DNA from 2 places in the Desulfuromusa ferrireducens genome. Region 2 is predicted to be linked to the other one. Evidence: predicted binding sites of a transcription regulator. Region 2 holds the regulator's gene; the other holds the start of a gene.
The links. Region 2 encodes HrcA, which represses chaperone genes, less so after heat shock. Its sites were predicted from a motif close to TGTTAGCACTCNNNNNNNNNGAGTGCTAACA; they were not measured.
Positions count from the first base shown of each region.

Region 1: a site for HrcA is predicted at 3,574-3,604, ahead of groES (co-chaperone GroES). Genes of this name have one in related genera too.

Region 1 covers NZ_AP042415.1:1,522,924-1,534,417, reverse strand. The annotation lists gene ACZ5PT_RS06990 (type IV pilus twitching motility protein PilT) at 1-80, opposite strand, end outside; gene ACZ5PT_RS06985 (thiamine biosynthesis protein) at 238-1,215, shown strand; gene groL (chaperonin GroEL) at 1,329-2,978, opposite strand; gene groES (co-chaperone GroES) at 3,145-3,435, opposite strand; gene ACZ5PT_RS06970 (hypothetical protein) at 3,677-4,123, opposite strand; gene ACZ5PT_RS06965 (helix-turn-helix domain-containing protein) at 4,508-5,071, shown strand; gene scpA (methylmalonyl-CoA mutase) at 5,198-7,336, shown strand; gene meaB (methylmalonyl Co-A mutase-associated GTPase MeaB) at 7,464-8,444, shown strand; gene mce (methylmalonyl-CoA epimerase) at 8,495-8,899, shown strand; gene ACZ5PT_RS06945 (TlpA family protein disulfide reductase) at 9,074-9,574, shown strand; gene ACZ5PT_RS06940 (hypothetical protein) at 9,843-9,971, shown strand; gene ACZ5PT_RS06935 (porin) at 10,044-11,261, shown strand; gene ACZ5PT_RS06930 (FG-GAP repeat domain-containing protein) at 11,416-11,494, shown strand, end outside.
Region 2 covers NZ_AP042415.1:1,092,654-1,104,147, forward strand. The annotation lists gene dnaJ (molecular chaperone DnaJ) at 1-1,108, opposite strand, end outside; gene dnaK (molecular chaperone DnaK) at 1,177-3,096, opposite strand; gene grpE (nucleotide exchange factor GrpE) at 3,138-3,743, opposite strand; gene hrcA (heat-inducible transcriptional repressor HrcA) at 3,760-4,806, opposite strand; gene hemW (radical SAM family heme chaperone HemW) at 4,998-6,134, opposite strand; gene nhaD (sodium:proton antiporter NhaD) at 6,196-7,641, opposite strand; gene ACZ5PT_RS04975 (carbon-nitrogen family hydrolase) at 7,897-8,685, shown strand; gene ACZ5PT_RS04980 (MFS transporter) at 8,682-10,007, opposite strand; gene ACZ5PT_RS04985 (hypothetical protein) at 10,013-10,369, opposite strand; gene trxB (thioredoxin-disulfide reductase) at 10,518-11,453, shown strand.

The sequences.
Region 1 (11,494 bases), 430 kb from region 2:
GGCGGTGCTCCGGTAGAAATATGCAGGTCACTGGCACCCTGCTGCTGCATCATCTTGAAAAGTGCATCAATTTTTGCCATCAATTGACTCCTGGCGGACAAGTTTATTAACGATTTTTTATTTTGCCAGTCCCATCAGCCCCTGTCAAGCAAACAGAGCGAAGAAGACTTGCTCAGAGAATCGGTGCTATGCTATCTTTCGCGGCTCGTAAAAAATAACCGTTTTTGGAGGAGTTAGATGAGTAAAGCACTGGGACTTATGTCGGGCGGACTGGACAGCACCTTGGCGGCAATGGCGCTGTTGCGCCAGGGCATCGAGGTGACCGGCATCTCTTTTGTTACCCCCTTTTTCGGCGCGACCAAAGCGCAGATCGCCGCCAACAAGATCGGCTACCCGCTGATCATTCAGGAGATCAGTGACGTTCATCTGCAGATGGTCAAGCAGCCGAAATACGGCTACGGCCGCAACATGAACCCCTGCATCGACTGCCATGCGATGATGTTTCGCCTGGCCGGTGAGCTGATGGAAAAAGAAGGCTTTGACTTTCTCTTTTCCGGCGAAGTCCTCGGCCAGCGGCCAATGAGTCAGAATGCCAATGCCCTCTGTTCAGTCGCCAAGCACTCCGGTTACTCCGACCGGGTTTTGCGCCCGCTCTCCGCTAAACTCCTGCCGATCACACCGATGGAAGAAAACGGTCTGGTTAACCGAGAACAACTACTCGACTTCCATGGCCGCTCACGCAAACCACAACAGGCCTTAGCCCGCCAATGGGATTATCCCGACTTTCCGGGCAGCGGCGGTGGCTGCCTGCTGACCGAAGCAGGCTTTTCCAGTCAACTACGCGACTTGCTGCAGCACGACCCAGAAGCGACATCCGCCGATGTTGAACTGCTCAAGGTCGGCCGGCAATTCCGTCTCTCGCCGAGCGCCAAACTGGTTCTGGGGCGCCAGCAAGCCGACAACGAAAGCTTACAGGAGCAGGCCAACGCGCAACACCTGAAACTACGCTGTACAAATTTCAGCGGCCCCCTCGGACTGTTCTGCGGCGAACAAACCGAGCAGGACATGACAACCGCTGCGGCCATTCTCGCCTCCTACGGTAAAGGAAAAAATGAAGCCGAAGTCGACGTCCTGTTTATCAACGATGAGCGCGAGTTTGAACTGCGCGTCAAACCGATGCCCCGCGAAGAATCCCGCGCCTTGCTCATCTCATAAATAATGGAAGACGGGCGACCCAGCGGGTCGCCCCTACAAAAACAAAAAAACGCCCCGCCAGATTTCTCTGACGGGGCGTTTTCATTTTACAACTTACAGCTTAAATGGCTGGACTACATCATGCCGCCCATGCCACCCATGCCGCCCATGCCACCAGGCATGCCGCCGCCCATACCGCCACCATCGTCAGCAGATGGCTTGTCAGCGATCATTGCTTCGGTGGTCAACATCAGACCGGCAACCGAAGCAGCGTTTTGCAGCGCGCTACGGGTAACCTTGGTCGGATCGAGGATACCGGCTTCGAGCATGTCACAGTAAATGTCAGCAGCAGCGTTGAAGCCGAAAGAGCCTTCGCCGTTACGAACCTTGTCAGCCACGATAGCACCTTCGCAACCAGCGTTGATGGCGATCTGACGCAGCGGAGCTTCGAGAGCGCGCAGCACCAGGTCACGACCGAACACCTGCTCGCCGTCCAATTCGAGGGCAGCAACAACCTTAAGGACACGCAAGTAAGCAACGCCGCCTCCAGGAACGATACCTTCTTCAACAGCAGCGCGGGTTGCGTGCAGAGCATCTTCAACGCGGGCTTTCTTTTCCTTCATTTCGGTCTCAGTGGCAGCACCGACTTTAACAACAGCTACGCCACCGACCAGCTTGGCGAGACGCTCCTGCAGTTTTTCACGATCGTAATCGCTGCTGGTCTCTTCGATCTGCGCGCGAATCACCTTGACGCGACCTTCGATAGCAACTTCGTCACCAGCACCATCAATGATGGTGGTGTTGTCTTTGTCAACCACGATACGCTTGGCGGTACCGAGCATGTCGAGGGTGGCGTTCTCCAGCTTGAAGCCGACTTCTTCGGAGATCAGCTGACCACCGGTCAGAGTAGCGATATCTTCGAGCATCGCCTTACGACGATCGCCAAAGCCTGGAGCCTTAACAGCACAGACATTGATGGTGCCGCGCAGCTTGTTGACCACCAGAGTCGCCAGCGCTTCGCCATCGAGGTCTTCGGAGATGATCATCAGTGGACGACCAGCCTTGGCAACCGGCTCAAGGACGGGGAGAAGATCCTTCATGGTGCTGATTTTCTTGTCGTAAATCAGGATCAGAGCGTCTTCCAGAACCGCTTCCATGCGCTCGGCATCGGACACGAAGTAAGGAGAAAGGTAACCGCGATCGAACTGCATCCCTTCGACGGTCTCGAGGCTGGTATCCATCGACTTGGCTTCTTCGACGGTGATAACGCCTTCTTTACCGACTTTTTCCATTGCTTCAGCGATGATGTTACCGATGGTCTCGTCGCTATTGGCCGAGATGGTGCCGACCTGAGCGATTTCCTTGTGATCAGCAACCGGCTTGGAGAGTTTGGCCAGCGCTTCAACAGCGACAACAACCGCCTTGTCGATACCGCGCTTGATTTCCATCGGGTTGTGACCGGCAGTAACCAGCTTGACGCCGTCCTTATAGATAGCTTGAGCAAGCACGGTCGCAGTGGTGGTGCCGTCACCGGCAACGTCAGAAGTCTTGGAAGCAACTTCTTTAACCAGCTGAGCGCCCATGTTTTCGAACTTGTCTTCCAGCTCGATCTCTTTGGCGACGGTAACGCCGTCCTTGGTGATCAGTGGAGCGCCGAACGACTTGTCGATAACAACGTTACGGCCTTTAGGACCGAGGGTAACCTTAACAGCGTCGGCCAGGGCGTTAACGCCGGCAAGAATGCTGCCACGTGCTTCTGTGCCAAATTTGATCTCTTTAGCCATGATACTTATATCCTCCGTAAAATATTTATTTAGACAGTACGATAATCTAAAAGCTGTTTCGATTTTGTGTTCCAGCAAGGCGCGAGCAGCGCAGACGCGCAGCATAGCTTAATGCTATGTGAGCATTTGAGCAGCACAGCAACGCCGCTGGAGCGCAAAAGCGAAATCAGCCTACGACACCCAGGATGTCGTCTTCGCGCATGATCAGGTACTCAACGCCGTCAACCTTGATCTCGCTACCGGCATACTTGCCGAACAGCACCAGGTCGCCCTCTTTAACGTCGAGAGGCAGCACTTTACCTTCAGGGGTCACTTTGCCTTTACCGGCAGCAACAACTTTACCTTCTTGAGGCTTTTCCTTAGAGACGGTATCAGGGATGATGATGCCACCTGCGGTGGTGGTTTCTTCTTCGACACGCTCAACGATGATGCGGTCCTGCAATGGTCTGATGTTCATTGTGGATCTCCTTTCACTTCAATTAAATACGTGGGCCCAAAGGCCGGTGCGGTTTTTATACCAAAAGACAAATAAGAGACTAAGTCGCTACGATAACGGTGACTCGCTCTTATTAAGTGGTTACGTCTCTCATCCGACTGTTAGCACTCGACACTGAGGAGTGCTAACAGCGAACAATAATAGTCTGACAATGATTATTGTCAAGTGATTTTTTTCGTCGAGAAAGGGCTATCTATCGCCGTTAGCGGTCGGAAACAGCAGCGAGAAATTGATCGGCAAGAGAGGTTGCGATTTTTTCGGCCAACTTGCGCCGTTCAGCTCCAAGCGATGAGTAATCATTTTGAAAAAAAGATTCCGTCGGAAAAGTCAATTGCAGGGCCGGCTCAGAACGTCCGAATTGATAGAGGCGGATGCGACTACGAGCCTTGATATCGGTCATGGTGCTGCCGATTTCCTCAATATAGGCAAAGATTTCTCCGGTCAGATAGTCCCTCTCAGCCAGCCAGTCGGCATCGATCTGCGTCAGTCCCTGCTTTAAAATGATAAATTCGACCCCCTGCTGTGCTCCCTGATTGCTAAGCCGATCAACAAAAAAGTCGAACAACTCTGCAGAAACCTCTTCGGGGACCATGATCGTTTCAAAAGGAACAATATAGAGTTGCCCAGACTGCAGTTCAACAGAGGACACGGAACGCTCCACCTGCTGCGCAGACCCAAAACAGGAGCAAAGAAAAAAACAGAGACAGAAGATAAATAAACGCGACATTTCGAACCTCGGAATCAATAAGAGAATGACAACTCAGCCACGGCAGCCATTGTCGGTAGATAGCATCATCCCCTTAAGGGAGCCTAAAGGAGTCATTGTCCGCAAATAATGACCTGAAAAACCGTAGTAGCAAGGATTAACAACCATAAAACGGACAGTTAATGCAATTTTAACGACAATGAAATCCGTTCATTATGGCTAAATCTTTTTACCGGCAATAAATATTAGTATTGACATTTTCTACCACGTTCGCTATACGGACAGGAGATAAAACCCTTTTCTATTTCTGCATGGCAAATAAATACTATGATTGAATTTGATATTGGCAAAAAAATAAAGGCTTTGCGCAAGGAAAGAAAACTGACCTTGCAAGATGTTGCCACCGAAACCGGTTTCTCCCCTGCGCTCATCTCGCAGATTGAGAATAACAATGTCTCTCCACCAATCGCAACCCTTTCTAAGATCGCGCGATTTTTCGATGTGAAAATGAGCTTCTTCTTCGAGGAGGGCGAAGGGGCCACCCGTTACGAAATTGTCCGCAAAGACGACCGGCGCATCGTCAGTCGTGTCATTTCCAAAGACGGGACCGGGCATGGCTATACCTACGAGACCCTCTCCTATCGCAAAAAAAATAAAAAAATGGAGCCCTTCCTGCTCACCGTCAACGAACGGGCGCAAGAAGAAACCCTCTATAATCATGAAGGGGAAGAGTTTCTGCTGATTCTCAGTGGCAGCGCCGAACTGATTCTGGACGATGAACGTTTTATGCTGGAAGCTGGTGACGCCGCCTACTTTGACTCGACCGTTAAGCACCGCCTACTATCAAAAGACGGCGCAACAGTCCAAGTTCTTGCAGTGGTCACCCGCTAACCCCGAGAACTCCCCGACAACGACCCCGATATAACTTAAATCGCCTTGAACTAGAGCGAAAACGCAGCTTCAGCGACTGAAAGCAACTATCAAGCACAACAAAAACAGTAACGAAGGGACCAGCTTATGAGCAGCTTTGAAAAGAAGACCATCGCCGACTGGGAGACCCAGGCGAAGAAGGAGAAAAAGACCGACGACCTCTCCAACTTCAAATGGGACACCGCCGAAGGGATTACCGTCAAGCCACTCTACACCGCAGCCGACACTGCCGACCTGGAAACGGCCGACACCCTGCCCGGTCTGGCCCCCTTTGTCCGTGGCCCAATGGCAACCATGTACGCTGGCCGCCCCTGGACGGTACGCCAGTACGCCGGATTTTCTACTGCCGAAGAATCGAATGCCTTCTACAAGCGCAACCTGGCTGCTGGCCAACAAGGGCTTTCGGTCGCCTTCGATCTGGCCACCCACCGTGGCTACGATTCGGACCATCCCCGGGTGGAAGGTGACGTCGGTAAGGCCGGAGTCGCCATCGACTCGGTTGAGGACATGAAAATCCTCTTTGGCGACATCCCCCTCGACAAGGTCTCCGTGTCGATGACCATGAACGGTGCGGTCCTGCCGATCCTCGCCAACTACATCGTTGCCGCCGAAGAACAGGGCGTCAGCGAAGATAAGTTGGCCGGAACCATCCAGAACGACATCCTCAAAGAGTTCATGGTTCGCAACACCTATATCTACCCGCCAGCCCCCTCGATGCGCATTATCGGTGATATCATCGAGTACACTAGCCAGAAGATGCCGAAATTCAACTCCATTTCGATTTCCGGCTACCACATCCAGGAAGCTGGCGCCAACAACGCCCTGGAGCTGGCCTTCACCCTGGCTGACGGCCTGGAATATGTGCGCGCCGCCATCGATAAAGGCCTGGACGTCGATTCCTTCGCGCCGCGCCTGTCGTTTTTCTTCGCCATCGGCATGAACTTCTTCATGGAAGCCTCCAAGCTGCGCGCCGCCCGTTTCCTCTGGGCCAAGCTGATGAAGCAGTTCAATCCGCAGAATCCGAAATCCTCAATGCTGCGCACCCACTGCCAGACTTCCGGTTGGTCGCTGACCGAGCAGGACCCATACAACAACGTCATTCGCACCACCATGGAAGCGATGGCAGCCGTACTCGGCGGCACTCAGTCGCTGCACACCAACGCCCTGGACGAAGCGATCGCCCTGCCGACCGATCACAGTGCGCGGATTGCCCGTAACACTCAGTTGGTCATTCAGGAAGAATCGGGCATCTGCAACGTTGTCGATCCTCTCGGCGGCTCCTACTATGTTGAGTCTTTAACCAACTCGCTGATCGAAGAAGCCAGCAAAATCATTGACGAGATCAACGACCTCGGCGGCATGACCAAAGCGATCGAATCGGGCATGCCGAAATTGCGCATCGAAGAATCGGCCGCCAAGAAGCAGGCCGCCATCGATTCCGGCCGCGACGTTATTGTCGGTGTCAATAAGTATCAACTGGCCGAAGAAGATCCCATTGAGGTTCTCGACGTCGATAACGCAGCAGTGCGCCTGTCGCAAATTGCCCGTCTTGAAAAAATGCGTAGCGAGCGTGACACTGCCGCCTGCCAGCAGGCCCTTGACGCCATCACCGCAGCCTGCGAAAGTGGTCAGGAAAACCTGCTCGACCTCAGCGTCAAGGCCGCCCGCTTGCGCGCCTCGGTCGGTGAAATTTCCGATGCCATGGAAAAAGTCTACGGCCGTCACAAAGCCGAAATCAGATTGGTCTCGGGTGCTTACGGATCGATTGTGGAAGCAGATAAAAACTTCACTGAGTTGCAAGAACGCGTCGAGACCTTCGCCGCAAAAGAGGGGCGCCGGCCACGAATTCTGGTCGCCAAGATGGGCCAGGACGGTCACGATCGCGGCGCCAAAGTGGTCGCCACCGCCTACGCCGATGTCGGTTTCGACGTTGACGTCGGACCTCTCTTCCAAACCCCGGAAGAGGCCGCCAAGATGGCGGTCGAAAACGATGTCCATGTGGTTGGTGTCTCCAGTCTTGCGGCTGGCCACAAGACCCTGGTGCCACAGCTGGTCGCTGAACTGAAAAAACTCGGTGCTGATGACATCGTCGTCGTTTGCGGCGGCGTCATTCCACGTCAGGACTATGATGCCCTGTTTGCCGCAGGTGCCGCCAGAATCTTCGGACCCGGCACGCCGATCACCGTCTCAGCCAACCAGACGCTGGATGCGATCGAAGGGAAGTAAAAACACTTAAATCATCTCGCACAGAGCCACAGAGGCACGGAGTAAAAGCAATAAATTCATTGTTTTCTTCGTGTCTTTGTGGCTTGAGTGAGCGAAAGCGAACGGGTGCGAGCTCAAGGTCAAGAATTTGCCAAATATCGATATACTTTCCAGCGGCGTCCGCTCCGGTAATATCCGCTCTCTCGCCAAAGCGATCACCCTGATCGAAAGCCGCAACCTCGATCACGCAAAAGATGCGGCTGAGCTGCTCGACAGCTTGCTGCCCGATTCCGGCAACTCGATCCGCGTCGGCATCTCCGGAGTCCCCGGGGTCGGCAAAAGCACCTTTATCGAAGCGCTCGGCATGCACCTGATTGAGGCAGGGCACAAAGTCGCCATCCTCGCCGTCGACCCAACCTCGCAACTCTCCGGCGGCTCGATTCTCGGCGACAAAACCCGCATGGAAGAGCTCTCCCGCGAAAAACATGCCTTCATCCGCCCCTCACCCTCCAGCGGAACACTTGGCGGCGTGGCGCGCAAAACCCGCGAGACCATGCTGCTCTGCGAGGCCGCCGGCTACGATGTCATCATTGTTGAAACGGTCGGCGTCGGCCAATCGGAAGTGACCGTCGCCTCGATGGTTGATTTCTTTTTGCTGCTGCAACTGCCGAATGCCGGTGACGAACTACAGGGGATCAAAAAAGGTGTGATGGAGATCGCCGACGCCATCCTGGTCAATAAAGCCGAAGGCGACAACCGCCCCAAAGCCGAACTGGCCCGCCAGCAGTACGCCAATTCCCTGCACCTGCTAAAGCCGAAAAGCGCCAACTGGCAAGTTCCGGCGCTGCTCTGCAGTGCCCTGCACAATCAGGGAATTACGGAAATCTGGCAGACCATTGTCGAATTTGCCGACACAATGAAGCAGCACGATGAGTTTGAAACCAAGCGCCGCCTGCAGGCCAACGACTGGATGTGGTCACTGGTGATGGAAGAACTCAAGGATCTGTTCATGCGCAACAAGAACGTTGCCGCCCTTCTCGAGCAAGTCCAAACCGGGGTCAACCAGGGGATCACCACCCCGGGAGTGGCAGCCCGTCGACTGATAGACACGTTCAGACGCAGCCACTAAATCAACCGCAGTATAAACAGTTACAAAACAGCTGGCAGGAGATCAGAAATATGACCGAAAAAATCAACCACATCGGCATCGCGGTAAAGAATCTGGAAGCGGCCATTCCGCTCTATCGCGACCAACTCGGCATGGAGTTCGAGGGCAGCGAAGAAGTCTCCGAGCAAAAAGTGCGGGTCGCCTTTTTAAAGATCGGCGACAGTCGCATCGAATTACTGGAACCGACATCGCCCGATTCTCCGGTTGCCAAATTTCTGGAAAAGAACGGCGAGGGGATTCATCACATGGCCTATGAAGTTAAGGACATAGAAGCTGCCCTTGCCGAACTGAAGCAAAAAGGGGTACGCTTAATAGATGAGACGCCCCGCAACGGCGCTCACGGCAGCCGGATTGCTTTTTTGCATCCGAAGTCAACAGGTGGCATACTCACTGAAATTTGCCAATCAGCGCACTGATTCAGAACGCTGTTATGCTCGGCAAGGGCGCTGCCAGTGGCTACTTAAGCAGATTGTACTTTTTTCCATTGACTTTAGTCTGCAGAAAATTATACTCGGTTCTAATTTGAAGCACAGACGCGGAAGTTAAGGCGCTGCCAAATTGGCAACCGGGTCCACAATGGAGATGGGCCGATGACCAAAACACTGCTAGCAATTCTTTTGCTCTTCGCCGCGACAGCGCTACTGCCACTACCAGCACAGGCCCTGCTGCAAAAGGGCAAGCCGCTCCCCGAAATAACCGGCGAGACCATCGACGGAGAGCAGTTTGCCCTCAGCAGCCTCAAGGGCACGCCGTTCATCCTTAAGCTTGGGACAACCTGGTGTGGCACCTGCGGCATGCAGTCAAAAGCGATCAACGAACTACAGGACTTTCTAAACGAGAACCAGATCCAGTTTGTCGAGGTTTTCATTCAAGAGAGCGCAAAAAAGGTCCGCAAATATTTTGACAAAAAAGGTTTTCAACTGCCCGACACCATCATCCTGGATAATGGCGAGATCACCAAGCAACTTAACGTATATGGTATTCCCAGGATCATACTGATTGACAAAAACCACCAAGTTTACCGCGACGGTGAAACCATCTCGAAGCGCAACCTGAAGAAAAAACTGGAACAAATGCTGACAGTTGATTAGGATGTTACCGCGCTGCGCTCTGTGGTAAAGAACCAACAGTCCCCTGTTGCAGTAAAGCTACAAAACACTAATACGCGTACAAAGAAAATGAGACCAGCCCAATAAACAAGCACCATTTTTATCGCCAGAACAGCCAGTTACAAAAAATAAAAACCTGTTAAATATTTTGGCATTGTTGCTGCATATTTTGAAATTGTATTTTCAGTCCCGTGGCGAATTAGCCGCACTGACTGAAATGATGATTGTGACCATCTACGGAGGCTCCTGCATGAAGAAGTTCGTCGCCCTTTCTCTCGCCACCCTACTAATTATCAGTCTGACTGCTTGTGCCGGCGCCGGCAAAGCGGACGTGCGGGTTAAATGCCCCGCCTGTGGCTACGAATTTGAGCCGTCCTAAATAATCAACAGCAACTTAATCACTGCCGAATGGTTCGGCAATTCCACAATCCCTTTTAGGAGGAAACACCCAATGAGCAGATTCACGAAAATCATGGTCGCCCTGCTGGCGATCACCCTGATTGCTGCCCCGGCTTTCGCCGAGGACCGCCTCTCACTTTCCGGTTCCTTTGACATGTACGGCCTGTACACCAACAACGTTGATCTTGACGATGCTGCCCAAGATTCTGAGTCCTTGTTCGACCAGCGTTTCCGTATCGGCGGCACCATCGCCGTTGCTGAAGGCGTCGCTATCAAATTCCGTGCCGACATTGCCGAAGGCAACTTCGGTGATGGCGCCGATGCTGGCAACAACGCATGGAACTTTGACGATGCCTACGTCCAGTTTGACACCGACATGGCCACCATCAAAGGCGGCATGCACTACCTGTCCCTGGGTAAAGGAATTGCTTTCGAAGATCGCGCTTCCGGCTTCTCCCTCACCACTAAAGGCGCCGCGCCGGTCATGATCGGCTATCACAAAGAAACTGAAGACGCAGAAGGCACCTACAACGACAGCACCGACGACATCGAAGTCTACCTGCTGCAAGCTTCCCACAAGACCGACCTGTACAGTGGCAAGGTATTCGCTGCTTACGAGAACAATGAGTCCGTTATTGACATGAACCAGTACGTGGTTGGTTTTTCCGCTGACTTCGATCTCGGCGCCGCCTTCCTGACCGGTGAATTCAACTACTTCGGTGGTGATGCCGGTGCCGGCGTCGACGCTAAGGGTCTGCAACTGTTCCTCGACGCTTCTGCTCCAGTATCCGAATCCTTCACCGTTGGCGCTATGTTCCTGTACGCCAAAGGCTACGCAGATGCTGACGAAGATCAGCTGACCCACATCAGCGACCGCAATGCTGGCTGGGCACCGCAAGAATTCGGCGCAAACAGCACCGACTTCGGCTTCATCGCCAACATCTTTGATTACGCTGGCGATGTTGCTGCCAACGCAGGCGTTACTGGCGCTACCACAGATGGCGCTAATGCCGGTATCATTGCTGGTGCCCTCTACGCATCAGCCAAGGTCTCTGACGACCTGACCCTGACCGGTAACGTCATGTACGCTACCCCAGAAGAAGACGAGAACCTGGGTGGCACTGATTTCGACACCACTTTCGTTACCCTGGGTTCACAGTACGCCCTGTTCGCCAACACCACCCTCAACTCCTCCCTCCACTACATGGACGTTGCTGACGGTGATGATCCGACTATCGGCGCCATCACCTACCTGTCGGTCAAGTTCTAATACTCGACTCACAGCTAGATCTAAAAAGCCCGCTGCGCATGCAGCGGGCTTTTTTATTTTCAGCGCCTGTTCGGCCTTTTCATTTTTGTTGAAAATCGCTAAGATACCGTTCGGAAATTGTTCTGACATACCCACCAACAGGATAGGGCTGATTATGAGATCGTTCGCCACACTTATTCTTTTACTGCTTCTGCTGCTCCCAGTTATCGCCGCCGCGGAAATCCCCAAGGGAA
Region 2 (11,494 bases):
CCTTCATCTTATCAAAGAAACCCCGCCCTTGGGGATGAATATCTTCACCGCCCTCGCGAGCAAATTCCTCAAGCAGTTCCCGCTGCCGGGCATTGAGCTTGGTCGGCACCTCGACACGCAGCACCACCAACTGATCGCCACGACCGTAGCCCTGCAGGGAAACGATCCCCTTACCGGAAAGCTTGAAGATCTTTCCGGTCTGGGTTCCCGCTGGAACCTTGAGGGTCAGTTTCCCCTCCAGGGTCGGTACGACCAGTTCGCAACCGAGGGTTGCCTGAACAAAGGAGATCGGTATTTCGCAGATGACATCCTGCCCATCGCGCTGGAAGATCGAATGTTCCTCGACGCTGATGACAACGTAAAGGTCACCCGCCGGTCCACCATGGGAACCGGTTTCACCTTCACCGGTCAGCTTCAAGCGGCTGCCGGATTCAACCCCGGCCGGAACCTTGAGTGACAGGGAACGCTTTTGCTTGACCAGGCCGGAACCACGGCACTCAGGACAAGGATCGGCAATAATTTTCCCTTCGCCGCGGCAATCGGGACAGGGCCGGGTCATGGTGAAAAAACCCTGCTGATAACGCACCTGACCGGCACCGCGACAGGTGCCGCAGGTTTGCGCTTCGGTTCCGGCGCGGGCGCCAGAGCCGGAGCATGGCTCACAACGCTGACTGCGCGGTAGCTGCAACTTTTTTTCGGCACCGAAGGCGGCTTCTTCAAAGTTAATGGTCAGATTGTAACGCAGGTCATCTCCGCGCTGACCACGGCTGCCGCGACGCGATCCGCCACCAAAGATATCGCCAAAGATATCGCCGAAGATGTCCTCGAACGGGGTACCGCCGAAATCGAAACCACCGCCGGAGAAACCACCGCCGCCATTCATTCCGGCGTGCCCAAACTGGTCGTAGGTGGCGCGCTTCTGCGGGTCGGAAAGAACCGCATAGGCCTCTGAAAGTTCCTTGAACTTACTCTCGGCCTCTTTATCCCCGGGATTTTTATCGGGATGAAACTGGATGGCCAAGCGCCGATAGGCCTTTTTCATCTCTGTTTCGCTGGCGTTCTTATTAACCCCAAGAATCTCGTAGTAATCGCGTTTTGACAAAATAATTATCCTGCAAATAAAAAGCGTCGCCGACCTCAGCGAGGTGAAGTCGGCGACGTATTGGTCTTAAACTATTACTTCTTTTCCTTGTCGTCGACGTCCTCAAACTCGGCGTCAACCACGTTGTCATCCGCGGCACCAGCCGCAGCATCAGCATCAGCCTCGCCACCGGCGGCATCACCTTCTTGCTGGGCCTGTGCGTACATCGTTTCCGCGAGCTTGTGCGAGGCTTGCGCCAGAGCTTCGCTCTTGGACTTGATTTCTTCTGGATTGTCCCCTTCCATCGCAGTTTTCAGTGCGGCCAGGGCTTCCTCAATCTGGGTCTTGGTTGCGCTGTCGAGCTTCTCGCTGTGCTCGGAAAGCGATTTTTCAGTGGTGTAGGCCAGACCGTCGGCCTGATTGCGGGCCTCGATCAACTCGCGCTTGGCCTTATCGTCACCAGCATGGGTCTCGGCTTCCTTGACCATCCGCTCGATCTCATCATCGGAGAGACCACTCGAGGCACTGATCTGGATCGACTGCTCTTTCCCGGTCCCCAGGTCCTTGGCCGAAACGTGCAGGATGCCGTTGGCATCGATATCGAAAGTAACTTCGATCTGCGGTACCCCGCGCGGAGCGGTCGGAATACCGACCAGTTCAAAGTTACCGATGGTCTTGTTATCGGTGGCAATTTCCCGCTCACCTTGCAGAACGTGCACCGAAACTGCCGGCTGGTTATCAGCGGCAGTCGAGAACACCTGGCTTTTCTTGCACGGCACAGTGGTGTTTTTTTCGATCAACTTGGTCATGATGCCACCAAGGGTCTCGATCCCAAGCGAGAGCGGGCTGACGTCGAGCAACAGCACGTCCTTGACATCGCCGGTCAAAACGCCACCCTGGATGGCTGCGCCGATAGCGACAACCTCATCCGGGTTAACCCCTTTACTCGGCTCCTTACCGAAAATCTCTTTGACTTTCGCCTGCACGGCTGGCATACGGATCATGCCACCGACCAGCACAATCTCGTCGATTTCACTGGCAGCTAAACCGGCATCCTTAAGAGCAGTCTTGCAAGGGGCAACCAGACGGTTGATCAGCTCGGAACAGATACTTTCCAACTTAGCGCGGGAAAGCTTGATGTTGAGGTGCTTGGGCCCGGACTGGTCGGCTGTGATAAAGGGCAGGTTGACATCGGTTTCCATTGACGAGGAAAGCTCGCATTTGGCTTTTTCTGCTGCTTCCTTAAGCCGCTGCAGCGCCATCTTGTCACCGCGCAGATCGATGCCCTGATCTTTTTTGAATTCGTCGGCAACATAATCGATGATCTTCTGATCGAAGTCTTCACCACCTAAGAAGGTGTCACCGTTGGTCGACTTGACCTCAAAGACGCCATCACCCAGATCGAGGATCGAAACGTCGAAGGTACCGCCACCCAGGTCAAAAACAGCGATGGTCATTTCTTCTTTTCTGTCGAGACCATAAGCCAGCGAGGCAGCGGTCGGCTCGTTGATGATCCGCAGCACGTTCAAACCGGAGATTTTGCCGGCATCCTTGGTTGCCTGGCGCTGGGAATCGTTAAAGTAGGCCGGAACGGTAACAACGGCATCGGTGACCGTCTCACCGAGGTAGTCTTCGGCAGTCTGCTTCATCTTCTGCAGAATCATCGCCGAGATTTCCGGCGAGCTGTACTGCTTGTCACGCGCCTCAACCCAGGCATCACCGTTATCGGCCTCAATAATCTTGAAGGGGCTGATTTCAATGTCCTTCTTCACCGCTGCGGAATTAAATTTACGGCCGATCAAACGCTTGATGGCAAACAGGGTGTTTTCCGGGTTGGTGACCGCCTGGCGCTTGGCTTGCTGGCCGACCAATCGCTCGCCATTTTCAGCAAAAGCAACCATTGACGGCGTGGTGCGGGAGCCTTCCGAGTTAGCAATAACAACGGGCTCACCACCCTCCATAACAGCGACGCAGGAGTTCGTGGTTCCCAAATCAATTCCGATAACCTTACCCATATCTCATATCCTCCTATTGGATCTTTATTTTGCAGACTAAATTAATTTTCGTCTGTTTCAGTTGGTGTATTATTGGCTTCATCTGCTTGCGGGGCCACCGGTGCTTTGGCAACCATGACCATGGCTGGCCGCAATAAACGCTCATTGAGCTGATAACCTTTTTGCATCTGCATGGCCACAGCATTAGCCGGGAATTCGTCGCTCTCCTGCTGGCCGACAGCCTGGTGCATGGCCGGGTCGAACGGCTCACCGAGGGATTCAAACGGCACCACCCCAAAACGGGTCAATACCTGGCTGAACTGGTCAAGAGTCATCTGCACCCCTTCCAGGAGCCCCTCGTTACTGTGCGCCTGCTCAGCATGCTCGACAGCGCGCTCCAAGTTATCGATGACCGGCAGAATATCGCGCAAAATATTTTCGTTGGCAAACTTGCCCAAGTCTTCTTTTTCACGCTGGGTCCGCTTGCGCAGGTTTTCCATATCGGCCAAGGTCCGCAGATATTGATCCTGCGCTGTCTTGACCTCGTTTTGAGCTACTTCAAGCTCGGCCCGCAACTGCTCTTCGAGAGAAAGTTCTTCTTCCGCGGTTGCTTCCTGTTCGAGGTTGTCTGCCACTTCCGGTTGCTTTTCTGGTGCCTTTTTACCCACCTTAACTACTCCTTCTTCATTCGTATTGTGCTTCCCGCTCCAGAATCCGACTGACCAACTGGGCGGTAAAATCTACGATCGGGATGACCTGGGAATAGGACATCCGCACCGGGCCGATGACACCGAGTGTGCCGATGGCCCCCTTCTTATTGGAAAAATTCGAGGTCACCAAGCTGCAACCCTCGAGTTCAGTATGCTGACTTTGGCTACCGATAAAAATTTGCACCCCTTGCGCCAGTTGGCCGCGATCGAGCAGTTCGATCAAGGTTTTTTTACTTTCCAGGGTGCGGATGATCTGCTTCATCCGGTCCGGAGTGGAAAACTCCGGTTGTTCCAACATCAGCGAGGTCCCGGAGACAAAGATCAAGTCCTCCGCCTCGTCCTGCAACGCCGCCTGCGACAAGTTTAAAGCCTGCTTCTGCAGTTGATCGTAGCGACTGCGCTCGGTTTGCAGTTCCGTGGCAATTTTTTCCCGCACTTCCTGAATACTCATGCCGTTAAGCTCATGATTCAGATAGTTGCTGATCTGTTCCAGGTCTCGCGGGCCGAGGTTCGGATCGGCCTCAATCACCTTATTCTGTACCAGGCCGGTTTCGGAGACATAAACCACCAACAGGCGACCATGCGAGAGGCGAATAAATTCAATCTGCCGAAACACCGTCGAGGCGAATTTGGGTGCCATCACCAAACCGGTATAGTTGGAAAGCCCCGACATAACCCGCCCCACTTCTTGCATGATGTCTTCCATCTTCATGCCTTTGAAGCGGTAATTCTTACGCAGCTCGGACTCCTCCGCCTTGCTCAGATCACGGACTTGCAGAAGCGTATCGATGTAATAGTGAAATCCTTTTTCGGTCGGAATCCGTCCGGCCGAGGTATGCGGCGAACAAAGAAAACCCATCTCCTCCAGATCGGACATAACATTGCGAACCGATGCTGGTGACAGATTAAAACTGTGTCGACGGGTGATCGCACGGCTACCGACAGGCTCGGCAGAGGCGATATAATCCTCGACAATCGCTTCAAGGATATTTTGGCTGCGCTCATTCAGCTCTTCAGCCATAGGAAATTCACTCCGTAAAAAAAGCCCTGCAAAGGCTGGCCGCTACGTGCTTGTTAGCACTCGCCTCGACAGAGTGCTAACGCAACACACTATCAATGGCCCGCTGCTTTGTCAAGCCGAATAGCGGTTAAAACTAGGGGTGTTAGAGGGGAATGAACGTGACGCCCTGGAGACTCTAAGGAAAACCTAAACTAGAGAAAAGAACTGATCAAATGGTCATACAATAACCAACCCTGCAGATCGAAGCGCCAGCAATCGTCAACCCGCTTTAAATACGCCGCATGCCGGCGAAAAGCTGCAGAGAATTCATCTTCCGGAAACACTCCGAAGCGCTGCTTAAATTGGGAACGCGATAAACCATCGGCAGTCCGCATCGCCAGATAGATCGTCTCGGCCATGGCGGCCTGTCGATCGAAAGTTTCTAACAGTTCAAGCGCCGCATTACCAGCCTGCAGCCTTTGTCGATACACCGACAAATCGGACGGCACATGCCAGCGCTCTCCCCAGCCAGCGGCGACAAAACCATGGGCGCCACACCCCAAGGCCAAACAGCTGCGACGCTGCCAATAGACCTGATTGTGCTGACAACGATAACCGGGACGGGCGAAATTGGAAATTTCATAATGCTCGAAACCGGCAGCCACCAGCAATCGGTTGATCAACAGGTAGCTATCAACATAATCCTGCTCAGCAACCTCAACAAGCTCACCGCGCTGCAACTGCCCATCCAGAGCCGTTCCAGGCTCAAAGGTCAAGCCATAGAGGGACAGGTGCTGCGGCTGCAACGCCAGGAGACCCGCGACATCCCCAGCCAACTGATCAAGGGTCTGTCCCGGCAGAGCAAAAATCAGATCTAGACTTATGTTATCGAAGCCGGCATCCCGAGCCTGACCAACCGTTTGTCGCGCTTCTGCCGCCGAATGGATGCGGCCAAGCAGCTGCAAGCGCTGGTCATCCAGGGTCTGGACGCCAAGCGAAAGCCGATTAACGCCCGCCTGCCGATAGCCGCTGAGCTTGGTCTGATCGAGGGTTCCGGGGTTTGCCTCGAGGGTGATTTCACAATCGGCGCAAAAACCAAAAGCCTTTTCCAGTTTTCGCAACAGTTGTTCAAGCTGAGCAACACTCAGCAGCGAGGGCGTGCCGCCACCGAAGAACAGGGTCCGCAACGGACCTGTCTGGGGATATTCCTTTACCAACTGCTGCAATTCCAAGCCGAGCAGCTCGACATACTCGTCCAGATCGGATGAGGAAAAGGAGTCCAGCGAAAAAAAGTCACAGTAGTGGCATTTGCGCTGACAAAAGGGGATATGGATATAAAGGCTACTCATAAGGAAACAAAAAAGGCGGGGATTCGCTCCCCGCCTTTTCCAACCGACTCCAAGTTACGTTTTAGTGAAAATAACTGGCGTTGATATAGAGGTGCGCGACGATACTTGCTGCGTAGCCCAGAGCAATCGCCCAGCTCCACTTGAGGTGATTACCAAAGGTATAAACCCCGCGAGCAGTGCCCATCAGGGCGACTCCGGCAGCGGAACCGATCGACAGCATACTGCCGCCAACCCCGGCGGTCAGGGTGACTAGCAACCACTGGCCATGCGACATAGTCGGGTCCATGGTCAGCACCGCGAACATGACCGGGATATTGTCGACAATGGCGGAAAGGAAACCGACCAAAACATTGGCCCAAGTATGACCGAGGCCGACATACATGGCATTGGAGGCCATCGCCAGATAACCAAACTGACCGAGACCACCGACGCAGAGGATAACGCCGTAGAAAAAAAGCAGCGTATCCCACTCGGCCCGGGCAATCTTACGGAACAGATCGAAACCGACACCGTTGCCATGGCCATGGGCGCCTGGAGGTTCACAATGTTGGTCCGGGTTGTGGCCGGTCATATCGAGCGGCTGATCGCCAGTGCCCAGCCGGTGCTCGGCCTTCTTCAGCCAATAGCCGAAAAAGCCGAGGTAACCGAGGCCGAGCATCATCCCGGTGGCTGGTGGCAGATGCAGAAAGTTATGAAAGGAGACGGCGGTGATGATGGTGCAGAGGAACAGGAAGATGATCCGTTTGGCGCCCAGCTTCATGCTAATCGCTTCATCCATCGCTTCCGGACGTTCCTTGCTGACGGTAAAGCTCATGATGAGCGCCGGAATAATCCAGTTAATCACCGAAGGGATGAAGATGGCGAAGAATTCGGCAAACTGCACCTTGCCCTTTTGCCAGACCATCAAGGTGGTAATATCGCCAAAGGGGGAGAAAGCGCCGCCAGCATTGGCCGCAACCACAATATTGATACAGGCGACAATCAGGAACTTTTTATTGTCACCACCAACCGCCATCGCCACGGCGCCCATCAGTAGCGCAGTGGTCAGGTTGTCCGCCAATGGCGAAATAAAGAAGGACAACACACCAGTAACCCAAAAAACGGTGCGCAGGGTAAAACCACGGCTAACCAGCCAGGACCGCAGCGCCTGAAAGACGTTTCGCTCATCCATGGCATTGATGTAGGTCATCGCCGCCAGCAGAAACAGGAACAGTTCGGCGTATTCAATCAGGTTGTGCTTGATCGCCGCATGGGCAGTATGGGTATCCCCCATGCCGATATAGGCGATTGCGACCAGAACCCAGATGATCCCGGCAGCGAGCACCACCGGTTTACTTTTGCGTAAATGCAGCTGCTCTTCAAAGATCACCAGACTATAGGCAGCCACAAACAGCACCAGGGCAAAGATCCCCAGGGCGGTGCCAGTCATATCCACCACCGCACCACCACTGGCAAAAACGGGAGTCGCTCCCAAAAGTAACAAGAGGGTACAAAGTAGATTCTTCAACAGCTCACCTTCTCTTCCAAAAATAAGTTTAGGCCGACAGGCTTGATTGACAGCCTGGGAAAAGGCCGCTAAATTGCATCATAAAGTTAAAACGCCATGATTTTTACCATTGCCGTTAAGCGAGTGTCAAGAGAAACAGGACAGTAGATACAGCCACAGCAAAACAAAGAACCCCCTATAATCTAAAGTTTTTTAGCATATTCGATGGACTAAACAAGAGAGATTAAGAACGCTGTTTTAATCCGAGGGACAAATATGAGCAAATTACTTCGCGCTGCGGCCATTCAGTTCAATGTAAATCTCGGCTATATCGACGCCAACCTGGATACGGCAACCACCGCCCTGCGACAGGTCGCCAAACAAGGAGCGAAACTGGCCGTATTGCCGGAAATGTGGAGCTGCGGCTATGACTATCGGAATTTAGCCGAGCTGGCCGAAGAGACCCCACGGGTCCTCGCTGCGATCCAAAAAGAGTGCCGAAACCTTAAACTGGTCTGCGTCGGCAGCCTGCCAGAGCTGGACAACGGAAAGATCTACAACACGGCCTATGTCATCGACAACGGTGAGTTGGTCGGCAGCTACCGTAAACTGCACCTGTTTTCCACCATGCGCGAAGATCAGTATCTTGCCGCCGGGAATCAATCCCTGGTGATCGACACCTCGGTGGGCAAACTGGGGGTCGCCATCTGCTACGACCTGCGCTTCCCCGAACTGTTCCGCAAACTGGCGCTGGAGGGGGCTGAAATCATCTGCATCCCGGCCGAGTGGCCGAAACCGCGTCAGGAACATTGGAAAACCCTGCTGCGCGCCCGGGCGATCGAAAACCAGCTGTTCATTATCGCCGCCAATTGCTGTGGTGTGCAGGGGAAACTCGACTTTTTCGGACTCAGCCAATTAATTTCACCGTTGGGCAATGTTCTGCAGATGGCTCAAGAGAAGAACGCCGAGCTGATTGCCGATTTCGACTTTGCGGAAATGGAAAAATACCGCGCCCAAATCGATACCCTGGCTGATCGGCGTGACGATATTTACGGCACCCCCTAAACCTCATCGAGCATCCGCTCGGCTTCCGGGAGTCGCTGGCAGGCACGGATGCCAGCAAGCAGGACGAAACAGACAACCACCAGCATTGCCGTTGCCCCCAGCCACTGGGCGACTAGGCCGGCCACCCCGCTAAGCACGGCAATAATGCCGATCAGGCTGTTGCTGAACGCTGTGTAGGTTGCCCTTTCCTGCGCGGGGACAGCATCGACCAGATAGGTTTTTCGCCCCAACCGGGCACCCGCCTCGGCCAGGCCGATCAACATAAAGACCAGCAGATAACCTAGGTACTGCAGGGAATAAAACGGCAGGGCCGTCAACACCACCGCCAACAGCGTTGCCCCGGCGGCAATTTGCACACTGCGTCTCATGACCTGCGCGCTGGTACTATCGGCCATCCGCCCCCAAAATGGACTGCTGATAATATGTGACAAGCCAATGGCGGCCATCAGCAAGCCGATATCCCGAACATTCAACTGCAACAGCTGGCTGGCATGCAGAACAAAAAACGGCGTCGCCATTTCAACCGCAAGCAACAGCCCACGGACGGTTAAAAAACGCCTAAAACCGGGATAGCGGCGATAATACTCAAAACCGGAACGGACTTCGGACAGGGCATTACGGCCACCCTGAACCGCCCCAGGGAGTTCGCGGATCAAGCCAAAAAAAAGTGCCGCTAACGCCCACAGCAGGGCGGCGACGAACAACAGGAACAAAACCGGCGTTAACGCCTGTTGACTGACGTCCAATCGATTGAGCAGCAGCCCCGCCAGCATCGTCAAAATGCCGCCGACAAAGGCTCGGCGAGCCAACAATTTACCCCGACTCCCCTTATCGACAGTTTTGCCCAGCACATCCTGAAAAGCCACCGAGGCGGTGCCACTGGCGACACTGAAGACCAACAACAGTCCTAGCAGACTCAATCCAGCGGCAACCGGGCTTAGCCACAGTGCAACCGGAATCATCAACAGCAGACAACCCATCTGTAACAGACCGGAACAGACCCAAACCCATTTCCGCAGCGCCAGCCGTCGGATCTGACCGGCTACCAACATCTGTGGCAACAAAGAAAAGCTCTGCTTGATCGGCAGCAGAAAACCGAACATCCAGACCGGCGTACCGAGCAGTTGAAACAGCCAGGGGAGGATCAGGTTGGGACCGGCAATCTGTTCCGCCAGTTTGGAGGCAGCACCATTGGCGATATTGCAGCGCTGATTCCAAGAGGTTTGATGACAGGCGTCCTGCGGGATTTCCTGACAGGCCCGATCAAGAGCATCGTCCTCGGCAAGAACACCCAAAAGGTGTTTTTTCAGCGCTTTGATCATCGTTGTTATTCTGCTAAGGGTTTAGCAATTCTTTGATAACGCAGCGGAACCTGTTCAAGGCTATCGGCAAACTGCAAATCGCCGGAACCATCGACATAGAGATAGCGTTGTGGCGGAATACTTTTTTCTATCGGCCCCTTTTGACTGGCCTCGATCACCGCTTCGATCGATTTCTGCCCGGCCTCGGGAGTCGGATCGATGCCAATCAGATCGAGCAGTCGGCTGCGAAAATCAACATAAAACGTCTGCACTTGCGTCGCACCCGGAACATCCAACGGCACACGCAGCAGAAACTGGTCAACGCCGATCAACAACAACAGTGCAACAACCAGCCAACCGAGTAATTTAAGTAGCTTAAACATCGAATAAAGACTCTCCCACGCTAGACGGACCCGCCAAGTGTACCCTTGCGTTGCGACAAACTCAACCATCGCCTGAAGGTTGCTATTTCGCCCAACCTTGTGCCAAGATATGCGGGTTTGAATTAATGAACAACCAAGGAGCTCAAAGATGAGTGATTCAACATACGACGTGATAATTATCGGCGGTGGACCGGCCGGCATGACCGCAGGGCTTTACGCCTCGCGTGCCCGGTTGAAAACCCTGATGCTGGAAAAAATGATGATGGGTGGGCAGATGATGATGACCACCAAAGTGGAAAACTGGCCCGGCTATCCCGGCGGTATCGACGGCCCGGAACTGATGATGAAGTTTCAGGAGCACTGTGTCGAATTCGGTTTGGAGACCGGCTACGGCTCGGTGGAAAAGATCATCGACAATGGCGCGAGCAAGACCCTGATCGTCGACGGCAAGGAACTGACCTGTTCTGCGGTGATTATCACCACCGGTGTAATCCCGCGCAAAATCGGCCTCGAAGGCGAAGAAGGACTGGTCGGCCGCGGCGTTTCCTACTGCGCCACCTGCGATGGCGCCTTCTTCCGTGATGTTCCGATTGCGGTGATCGGCGGCGGCGATACGGCTGCCGAAGAAGCCCTGTTTCTGACCCGTTTTGCCAGCAAAGTCATCATGGTACATCGCCGTGACGAACTGCGCGCGACCAAGATTCTGCGCGAGCGGATCGCTAAAAACGAAAAAATCGAAATGGCCTGGAACTCGGTGGTTGACAGTTTCGAATCAGACAACAGCGGCCTCACCGGTGCGATTCTGCGCGACACCAAAACCGGAGCAACGCGGCAGATCGACGTCCAGGGGATGTTCGTCGCCGTCGGTGTCACTCCAACCACCAGCTTTGTCGAGGGAATGCTCGAACTGTCCGAGGATGGCTACATCAAAGCGGGCGAAGATACCCACACCAACGTTCCCGGAGTCTTTGCTGCCGGCGACTGCCGAACCAATATTCTCAAACAAGTCTCGACCGCCGTTGGCGATGGTGCCGTTGCCGCGGTCATGGCGGAAAAATATGTCGAAGACTTGGCACACGCTTAAATTAAGGAATCGTTAAAATAGAGGCAAGGGTTCGACACCGA